DNA from 3 places in the Butyrivibrio sp. WCD2001 genome. Region 2 is predicted to be linked to each of the others. Evidence: predicted binding sites of a transcription regulator. Region 2 holds the regulator's gene; each other region holds the start of a gene.
What was found. The regulator Rex, encoded in region 2, represses fermentation and respiration genes when NADH is low (regulators of the CRP and FNR family bind a similar motif). The targets are predictions, from matches to a motif close to ATTGTTAANTANTTAACAAT.
Positions count from the first base shown of each region.

Region 1 (3,285 bases), on a different contig from region 2:
TATCAATGGCTTCTCCCGGTATCACCAGGGGTATTCCAGGAGGATATAGATTGATGAAGTCTCCCGCAATCCTTCCGGCCGCCCTTGTTAAATCAACTTCCTCCATATCGCCATCCCACGCCTTATAGAAAGGAATTACTGTTTTCGGAAGTTCTGTCGACCCGCTACTCTGTTCAATATTTTCCTTTTTGTCTTTTTTGTTCCGAGCACTCCCTAAACAATTACTTTTTTCATTCTCTATCCTGGTGTCCAGTTCTTTTACCGCTTCTATAAGCCTTGAAATTCCATCTTCGGTATCATATCCCGTTATTATAGCTAGTGCATAAGTATCACCGGCCATCTCCGGCTGCAATTTATATTCTAATCGAAGTATATCATATATCCATTGTCCCGTAATAGCGCAGTCAGCAGAGCATATGAGTACCTTCCCTGGATCCTGTCGTTTTGAAAAATGAGGAATCCTTATCCATGTCAGATCTGCTGTTTCCTCCTCAATCCTTTTTCTGAAATATATCAGCCTTTCAAGCACTTCCTTACCATTGTCATTAATGTCATTTATACAGGAATCTATCGATGCCATCAGCACATATGAAGGACTGCTCGTCTGATATATTCTTAAAAATCTTCTAAGTTTTTCACGGTCTACTCTGTCACCCTTCACATGAATAAGTGCTGTCTGAGTCATTGCCGCCAATGTCTTGTGAAGGCTATGTATCACTATATCCGCGCCTTCGGTCACGGAGCTTTCTGGCAGCTTTTTATAAAGTCCGAAATGCGCCCCATGAGCTTCATCAACCACCAGGATTGCCCCATTTTTATGTGTAATCTGTGCTATTTTCTTTACATCAGACACCATGCCTTCATAGGTTGGCGAAGTTATAAAAACAGCCTTTATTCCAGGGTTTTTATCAAAAGCATCTTCGATATCCTTCGGGTTAACCAGACCTTCCGGATCCGGTAGGATATATGTGACATCCAGTTCACGAAGGTAGACTGCATGATAAAAGGATTTATGGGCATTCCTTCCTGCTATGATTTTCTCACCCCTGCCTGCAACCGCAGAAATCGCCGCCAATACTCCGCTTGAACTTCCGTTTACAAGAAAATGCGTTTCATCTGCTCCGTATAGAGCGTTAGCACGCTCCTCCGCCCTTAGAATAATTCCGTCTGCATCATGGAGATTGTCGTAGTCATCAATCTCGGTAATATCAATATCCATATATCTTGCCATCTCGCCTGCGCCCGGGTTTCTTTTATGTCCCGGCATGTGAAATGGGTACAAATCACTGTTTTTTAAATTTTCAAGGCAATCTCTTAGACTCTCTTCTTTTTTCATATACACTTCCATCTTCTGTTTAGAAATTCAATGTCTTTGAGAGGTATTTCTCTTACAAATATGATACTTTATCTGTTTTATGTATTCAAACCCGCCTTTTTCTTAGATAATTTCTGAACGTTTTGTTAAATTTATAGCAATTTTATATTATTTTTACCTAAATGTATTGTATAATAAGTTTTGGAGCGTTTATCTGTTCTTTACAAACAGATATCACAATAGAAAAAGAAAAGGAGTTAAAGAAATGGCAGAAATCAATTTAACAAAGTATGGCATTACAGGCACAACTGAGATCGTGCACAACCCTTCTTACGAAACACTTTACGAAGAAGAGAAGAAGGCCGGTCTTGAGGGATTCGAAGTAGGTCAGGATACTGAACTCGGTGCTGTTAATGTTATGACAGGTATCTACACAGGACGTTCTCCTAAAGATAAGTACATCGTTATGGATTCCAACTCAAAGGATACCGTTTGGTGGACATCTGACGAGTATAAGAACGACAACCATCCCATGAGCGAAGAAGTATGGGCTACAGTTAAGGATATCGCTAAGAAAGAGCTTTGCGACAAGAGACTTTTCGTTGTTGATGCATTCTGCGGTGCTAACAAGGATTCCCGTATGGCAGTTCGTTTCATCGTTGAGGTTGCTTGGCAGGCTCACTTCATTAAGAATATGTTCATCGTTCCTACAGATGAAGAGCTTGCTTCTTTCGAGCCTGATTTCGTTGTTTACAACGCATCAAAAGCTAAGGTTGACAACTACAAAGAACTCGGCCTTAACTCCGAGACTTGCGTAGCATTCAATATCACAAGCCGTGAGCAGGTTATCATCAACACATGGTACGGCGGAGAAATGAAGAAGGGTATGTTCTCAATGATGAACTACTACCTTCCTCTTAAGGGCATTGCTTCCATGCACTGCTCAGCTAATACTGATATGGAAGGTAAGAACACTGCTATCTTCTTCGGTCTTTCAGGAACAGGTAAGACAACTCTTTCAACAGATCCTAAGAGACTTCTTATCGGTGATGATGAGCACGGCTGGGACGACAACGGAGTATTCAACTTCGAGGGCGGCTGCTATGCTAAGGTTATCGGTCTTGATAAGGACGCTGAGCCCGACATCTACAACGCAATCAAGAGAGATGCTCTTCTTGAGAACGTAACAGTTGATGCAAATGGTAAGATCGACTTTGATGATAAGAGCGTTACAGAGAACACTCGTGTATCTTATCCTATCAGCCACATCAGCAACATCGCTTCAAAAGTTAACAAGATTTCTGCTGGTCCTGATGCTCAGAACGTTATCTTCCTTTCAGCTGATGCATTTGGAGTACTTCCTCCTGTATCAATCCTTACACCTGAGCAGACTCAGTACTACTTCCTGTCAGGCTTCACAGCTAAGCTTGCTGGTACAGAGCGTGGCATCACAGAGCCCACTCCTACATTCTCAGCTTGCTTCGGTCAGGCATTCCTTGAGCTTCATCCTACAAAGTATGGTGAAGAGCTCGTTAAAAAGATGCAGAAGTCTGGTGCTAAGGCCTACCTTGTTAACACAGGTTGGAACGGCACAGGCAAGCGTATCTCCATTAAGGATACTCGTGGAATCATCGATGCAATCCTTAACGGCGATGTAAACAAGGCTGAGACAAAGAAGATCCCGATCTTCGATTTCGAAGTTCCTACATCACTTCCGGGTGTTGATCCTGCAATTCTTGATCCTCGTGATACATATGCAGATGCTTCTGAATGGGAAGCAAAGGCAAAGGATCTTGCAGAGAGATTCACAAAGAACTTCAAGAAGTATGAAGGCAATGATGCAGGTAAAGCTCTTGTAGCAGCTGGTCCTAAGATTTGATCTTAATCTCAAAATAAAATAATTAAAGCGTCGGCTTGAATGTCGGCGCTTTTTATTTGCTTATTATTGTAAACGATATAATCATTAAAGT
Region 1 is NZ_AUJZ01000013.1:103,496-106,780, forward strand. Features, by position in the region: gene G630_RS0112190 (aminotransferase class I/II-fold pyridoxal phosphate-dependent enzyme) at 1-1,336, opposite strand, end outside; gene pckA (phosphoenolpyruvate carboxykinase (ATP)) at 1,581-3,194, shown strand.
Region 1: the regulator Rex is predicted to act here: its motif matches at 1,458-1,477, upstream of pckA (phosphoenolpyruvate carboxykinase (ATP)).

Region 2 (3,285 bases):
CTCTTTTGGCAGAGGAATCGAGATGGATTCCGCAGATGCTGTTTCAGGTTCGGGGTTTGGCAAGCTTGCTTCAAAAGGCAGTACTTCCGATGCTGATTCCGGTTCAGGTGCAGCAGACTGGAAAGCACAAAAAGAAGAAGCAGCCAGAAAGCGTAAGCAGGAAGCTGCTCTGAAAAAATGTGAAGATGAGATAGCTAAGTTGGAAGAGAGGAATGAGAAAATAAATGAAGAACTCTCAGATCCTGATGTAGCGACCGATCTTGCTAAGGTTAGAAAGCTATCCGATGAACTTTCATCAAATGAAGAACGCCTTTCGGAACTCTATGATGAATGGGAAAACTTATCTGAGTAATCAAAAAAGAAGCTCTTTCAAGGACTAACTTGGAAGAGCTTCTTTTTTTTCTTTTCTCATTTAAAACCCTTATGCAAAAGCATCAAAGGAACTACCGGGTTGACTGTAGGAATAACCTGACATATCACGTCCGTAACCTACCGTTGTGTTACCGAATTTTGAAGCAATCTGATTATATTGCTGGCTTACTTTCAGAGCTTCATCCTTGCCATCGGTACTGGCAACTTCACCGACTTTTACTTCCTGAGCATTAGGATAAACGACAGGAGCAACAGTGGCGATATCACCAACAGCCTTATGCTTGTCATACACATCCGATACAGGAGCCTGATTGGATACTGTATAATTCATAGGCCTTGCCTGGTACATATTGTAAGCACCTAATCCATCAATTGACATTCCCATATTTTTATCTCCAACTTCTAAAAAACTACATAGGAAGATATGGTTATTATAATTTCCAATTCGAAACAATTCATAAACTGGGTATTAAAGAAAAGATAAAAATGCATATTTCTGAAAACTAATTTCATCAGATATTATCTACGTTGAAACATTTTTTCAAATTTGTATTAATGACAAATAAAATTATTGTAAAGTCAATTTATAAGATTGACGAAAATTTAACAGATAGTATAATTAAAATTAGCCGAATTTTACAGAGTAATAAATAACATAATTTTTTCGGTGTCAGTCATGGAGGATGTATGGCGAGAAAAGAAATATCTCAGGCTGTTATCAGCCGATTGCCCCGCTATTTCAGATACTTAGGTGAACTGAAAAGTCAGGGAATAGATAGAGTTTCATCTCAGGAACTCAGCGATATTATGAAGGTTACTGCTTCACAGATCAGGCAGGATTTTAATAATTTCGGAGGCTTCGGACAACAAGGCTACGGCTATAATGTTGAGTACTTATATGAGGAAATAGGTAAGATACTCGGCCTTGACAGGGAGCATACACTTATCATTATTGGGGCAGGTCATCTTGGACAGGCTCTTTCCGGTTATAACAATTTCTTCAACAGAGGATTTATATTTAAAGGAGCTTTTGATTTAAATCCTAAGCTTCATGGTAAGAAAATACGTGATATTGAGATCAGACCTGTCGAAGAGATTGAACAGTTTGTAAAAGAAAATAAGATAGAGATTGCGGTCCTTGCAATACCTAAGGATCAGGCTGTTCCTATGGCGGATAAACTTGTAAAATGCGGCATAAAGGCTATATGGAATTTCGCACATGTTGATCTTGATCTTCCTGAGAATGTTCAGGTCGAAAATGTTCATCTGTCAGATTCGCTTATGAAACTTTCATATAGCATTGATAGATATGAAAATAATCACAACTCCAGGAAATAACAAGTGATTTAAACCGCTTGGAGGATGCCAATATGGCTAATAATGACTATTCTGATGCTCTTGTCGGAAAGGATATTCCGATTCTTTCCAAGGATGAAAAATGGCAACAGCTTTTCCTTCTTAGTCCCAAAACTCCCAAGATAAAGGAGCTTGAGGCTGAGCTTAATAAGCTTGTGAACATACAGGAAAAGACAAGGGAAAAAATTAAGGACATAAAGAGGCTTAAGAAAAAGCTTCTCGGTGAGATTGTTGTCCTAAGAGATGATGCGGGAAAGAATCCAAAGAAGCGGAAGAAGATTGAGGCCGAAATTGATGATCATACACGCCTTATCAAGGAGTGCAATGATAAGATAGAGGAGTGCGAGGACGATATGCTCGGACTTCCCAGAGAGATTTATCAGATCGATTATCAGCTCATGATCGAGACGATGAATATCTTTTATAAAAGAATGCATGATAATACCCTCGAAATCGATGCTGTTGATGAGTGGATATCAAAAGTAAGGGTACAGCTGAAAAAGAATATTATCCGAATGCAGGAAAAAGAGCTCGAAAACTTTAATGTATATTCCTATATGCACAACATTTTCGGACCTGAAGTTATTGATCTCTTTGATCTAAAGTACGATCCTGAAAAACGACACCCTGTAATCAGACCCGGAATGACTGAACGCGATGGGATAATAGTAGAAGATGAAAAATTTACCGATAATTGATAAAAATTCAAATTATGTTGTAAGCGCTGCCGAGATGAAGCGATGTGATGCGGCTACAATCTCCGAGTTCGGAGTGCCGCAGGATGTTCTTATGGAAAGGGCGGCGCTTTCTATATGCAAATATGTAAAAAAAGCTCTTCCGGAGGGCGGTAAGGTTCTGATTCTTGCGGGAAGTGGGAATAACGGCGGTGATGGAATTGCAGCGGCCAGACTTCTTTTTCAGGATAAAATACCTGTCACGCTTGTTCTTGTTAATCACAGTCTAAGTGATAAGGCTTCAAATACAAAAAGGACTTCCGCATGTAGCTCACAGCTGAAAATAGCATTGTCCTATGGCCTTAATGTCGTGGATTTTGATCAGTCCAAACTTGGCTCTCAAATAAAAAAATGTGACGTAATAATTGATGCCATGCTGGGGATAGGCTGCTCAAGGGACCTTACGGGGGATTATTCAGCCGCGGTATGGGAAATCAATTATTCAAGAGAAGATTATGATGGGAAATTCCCACATGTTATAGCAGCTGACATACCAACAGGTATTAATTCGGATACGGGGCAGGTACATGGCTATGCAATAAGGGCAGATGAGACAGTGACCTTTGGCTTTTTGAAAATGGGGCTTGTTTTTTATCCTGGAGCTGCTCATGCAGGTGAGATACATATAGTGAATGTGGGTATCACTGAGGATGGCTTTTTGAAGGATTATCCCAAATTTAAGTATGTTGACATCCCTGATAAAAAGGAAATCCCGGTTAAGCTGCTGCCACCAAGAAATCCTGCGGGTAATAAAGGTTCGTTTGGGAAAGTTCTTGTGGTTGCCGGAAGTAAAAAAATAAGCGGTGCATGCATAATGGCTGCT
Region 2 is NZ_AUJZ01000001.1:464,805-468,089, reverse strand. Features, by position in the region: gene G630_RS0102055 (ABC-F family ATP-binding cassette domain-containing protein) at 1-352, shown strand, start outside; gene G630_RS0102050 (hypothetical protein) at 422-757, opposite strand; gene G630_RS0102045 (redox-sensing transcriptional repressor Rex) at 1,060-1,710, shown strand; gene G630_RS20320 (hypothetical protein) at 1,743-2,426, shown strand; gene G630_RS0102035 (bifunctional ADP-dependent NAD(P)H-hydrate dehydratase/NAD(P)H-hydrate epimerase) at 2,404-3,285, shown strand, end outside.

Region 3 (3,285 bases), on a different contig from region 2:
TCAGCGATGAACTTAACGTCCTTGCCAAGCTTAGCAGAAAGGCTCTTAGCTACAGGAGCAAGAGACTCACCCTCGTTGGGGCCATTCTTAACCTTACCAAGATGTGAGCAAAGGATTACCTTGCCGCCATCTGCGATAAGCTTCTTGATTGTAGGAAGTGCAGCATTGATACGTGTCTCGTCTGTGATTTCACCATTCTTGAGCGGTACGTTGAAGTCACAACGAACAAGTACTCTTCTGCCCTTTGCGCTGAAATCATCAACAGATTTCTTATTAAGTGCCATTATAATAGCCTCCTTGTTATAAAATTTAAGGCCCGGTCCTTACGGACCGGACCTTTTCTTAATCAGTGATTACTTAACAAATTTTTCAAAGTACTTGATTGTACGAACCATCTGAGATGTGTAAGAGTTCTCGTTGTCATACCATGAAACAACCTGAACTTCATAGAGGTCGTCACCAATCTTTGTAACCATTGTCTGAGTTGCATCGAAGAGTGAACCATATGTCATTCCAACGATATCAGAAGATACGATCTCATCCTCGTTGTAACCGAATGTCTCAGGATCAGAAGCCTTCTTCATAGCCTCGTTGATGCTCTCCTTAGTAACTTCTGTGCTGCTCTTAACTACAGCGAAAAGAAGTGTTGTGGAACCTGTCGGAACCGGTACTCTCTGAGCAGCGCCGATGAGCTTGCCGTTGAGTTCAGGAATAACAAGGCCGATAGCCTTTGCAGCACCTGTGCTGTTAGGAACGATGTTAACAGCGCCTGCACGAGCTCTTCTAAGGTCACCCTTTCTCTGAGGTCCGTCAAGGATCATCTGATCACCTGTGTAAGCATGGATTGTTGCCATGATACCGGACTGGATAGGTGCATAGTCGTTAAGAGCCTTAGCCATAGGTGCAAGGCAGTTTGTTGTACAAGAAGCTGCAGAGATGATGTTGTCATCTGCTGTAAGTGTCTCGTGGTTAACGTTATATACGATTGTAGGAAGATCATTTCCTGCAGGAGCAGAAATAACAACCTTCTTTGCACCAGCGTTGATGTGTGCCTGAGCCTTGTCCTTAGATGTGTAGAAACCTGTACACTCAAGAACAACGTCTACACCGATCTTACCCCAAGGAAGGTTATTAGCGTCAGCTTCCTTGTAAATTGTGATCTTCTTTCCGTTTACTGTGATGGAATCGTCATCGAAAGATACCTTATCAGCATACTTGTACTTACCCTGTGAAGAGTCATACTTAAGAAGGTGTGCAAGCATCTTGGGTGCTGTAAGATCGTTGATTGCTACGATCTCTGTTCCCTCGTGCTCAAACATCTGTCTGAATGCAAGACGACCGATACGGCCAAAACCATTGATTGCTACCTTTACTGCCATTTTAAGTCCTCCTAAAATGATATTAAAATTTATTTGCTGCTACTAATTCTTTACAACGTGATTGTCAAAAATTTGACAGCAAATTTATTTTATCTAACTTCTCTCAATTTTTCAAGTAATCTTTGGGCAAAAACACAGAATTATCAAAAATTTCCTTATATAGAATCAAAAATGTACGCATAATCGTTTTATCTGAACTCTTAATTGATAAAATTCTTTCTATACTCTAGAATATAGGATGTTTTTGAACAAAAAGATTTATGATTTACAAGGAGATCATTATGGGAGACACAGAAAACAACAATTTTTCAGGAATTAGTATGAAAACAATTATTATTGTAGTAATAATAGTTGGTTTACTTCTGGCATTCCTGATTCCGCTTATCGCATTTCTTTCGGTTAATCACATGAAAACCTCGGACAAGGTACTCAGCAGTACTCACGATTCCATGAAATGGGAAGCACATAATATTGAAGGCGAGTGGCAAAGGGTTATAGACGAGAATCTGGGATCCCTTGAGGCTGTTGCATTATCGCCTTCCACAATTTCTTATATGGAAGATACTGCCAATGCAGAACTTGCAGACAGTGAATTATCTTATCTGCAGAGTGTTGAATCTTCTCTTTCCGAGGATTCAAAAATCATTCTTACCGGCACTGACGGCATGCAGCTCCTTAGTACAGAAGGCGACCTTAAGGATGTCTCTGAAAGAGATTATTTCGCAAAAGCCATAAGCGGAGAAAATGCCATATCTGATGTCATTGTTTCAAAATCAACAGGTGCTCTATTAGTAACCTTTGCCGTTCCGGTCAAATCCGAAAGCGGTAATATCCTGGGTATCGTTCAGAGAAACTATGATCTTTTCAATTTTCATAAAATCCTGGCAGACCAGAATGATCACGCATTTCTTGTGGACAGCTCGGGAATGCTTGCAGCTCATTCCCAATTTGCAGCAAACGGTGACTCAGTCGAAGATTTGAGCCACGAGCTCTTCATGACTCAGGAAACAGGGGAAGGTCTTTACAGAGCCAATAATGGACAGGGCACCTGGTATAATCTCTATCATTTAAGAAACGAAGCTTCGGACTGGACCATTTGCGTGGTAAAAGAAGAAGAAAAATAATGAATTCATAACGGAGAAAAAACATGTCAAAACAATTACCGGCAGATTTTCATATGCACACACACCACTCGGGAGATTGCGACTCTCCCATGGAAGCTGTCATAGAGCAGGCTATCAAAAAGCAGCTACCCGCAATTTGTATCACAGAGCACATGGACATGGACTATCCCGATGTTCCGGACGGAATAACGGATCAGTTCGTAGTCGATACGGATGCCTATTATAAAGAGTACTCTTCTATTAAAGATAATTATGCCGATACCATTGATATTTATTTTGGAATCGAGCTTGGAATGCAGCCGCAGGTTGTGGACGCAAATCTCGAGTATGCAAAGAAATATCCCTTCGACTTTATCATAGGTTCCAATCACGTATGCCACGGAAAAGATCCCTACTTTGCTTCTTTCTATGAGGGACGCACTGAAAAGGAAGCCTTTACCGAGTTTTTCGAATCAACTCTCGAGAACATAAACTTATTCGACGATTTTGATGTCCTCGGCCATCTGGACTACCTTGTGCGCTACGCTCCTAATCTGAATAAGAACTACACCTACAAGGATTATTCAGATGTCATCGATGAGATCCTGAAGACTCTTATTGCAAAAGGAAAAGGACTTGATGTAAACACCAAGTCCCTTTATACAGAGCCCACTTTGGGAGATCCCAATCCCTCACGCGAAGTGCTCGCCCGCTACAAAGAGCTGGGCGGCGAGATCATAACCTTTGGTTCCGATGCGCACAAGCCCGAGAATGTCGGTCTTGGCTTCGAAACCGCTGTAGAA
Region 3 is NZ_AUJZ01000004.1:143,545-146,829, forward strand. Features, by position in the region: gene G630_RS0103750 (phosphoglycerate kinase) at 1-284, opposite strand, end outside; gene gap (type I glyceraldehyde-3-phosphate dehydrogenase) at 354-1,379, opposite strand; gene G630_RS0103760 (cache domain-containing protein) at 1,661-2,503, shown strand; gene G630_RS0103765 (histidinol-phosphatase HisJ family protein) at 2,527-3,285, shown strand, end outside.
Region 3: the regulator Rex is predicted to act here: its motif matches at 1,440-1,459, upstream of gap (type I glyceraldehyde-3-phosphate dehydrogenase).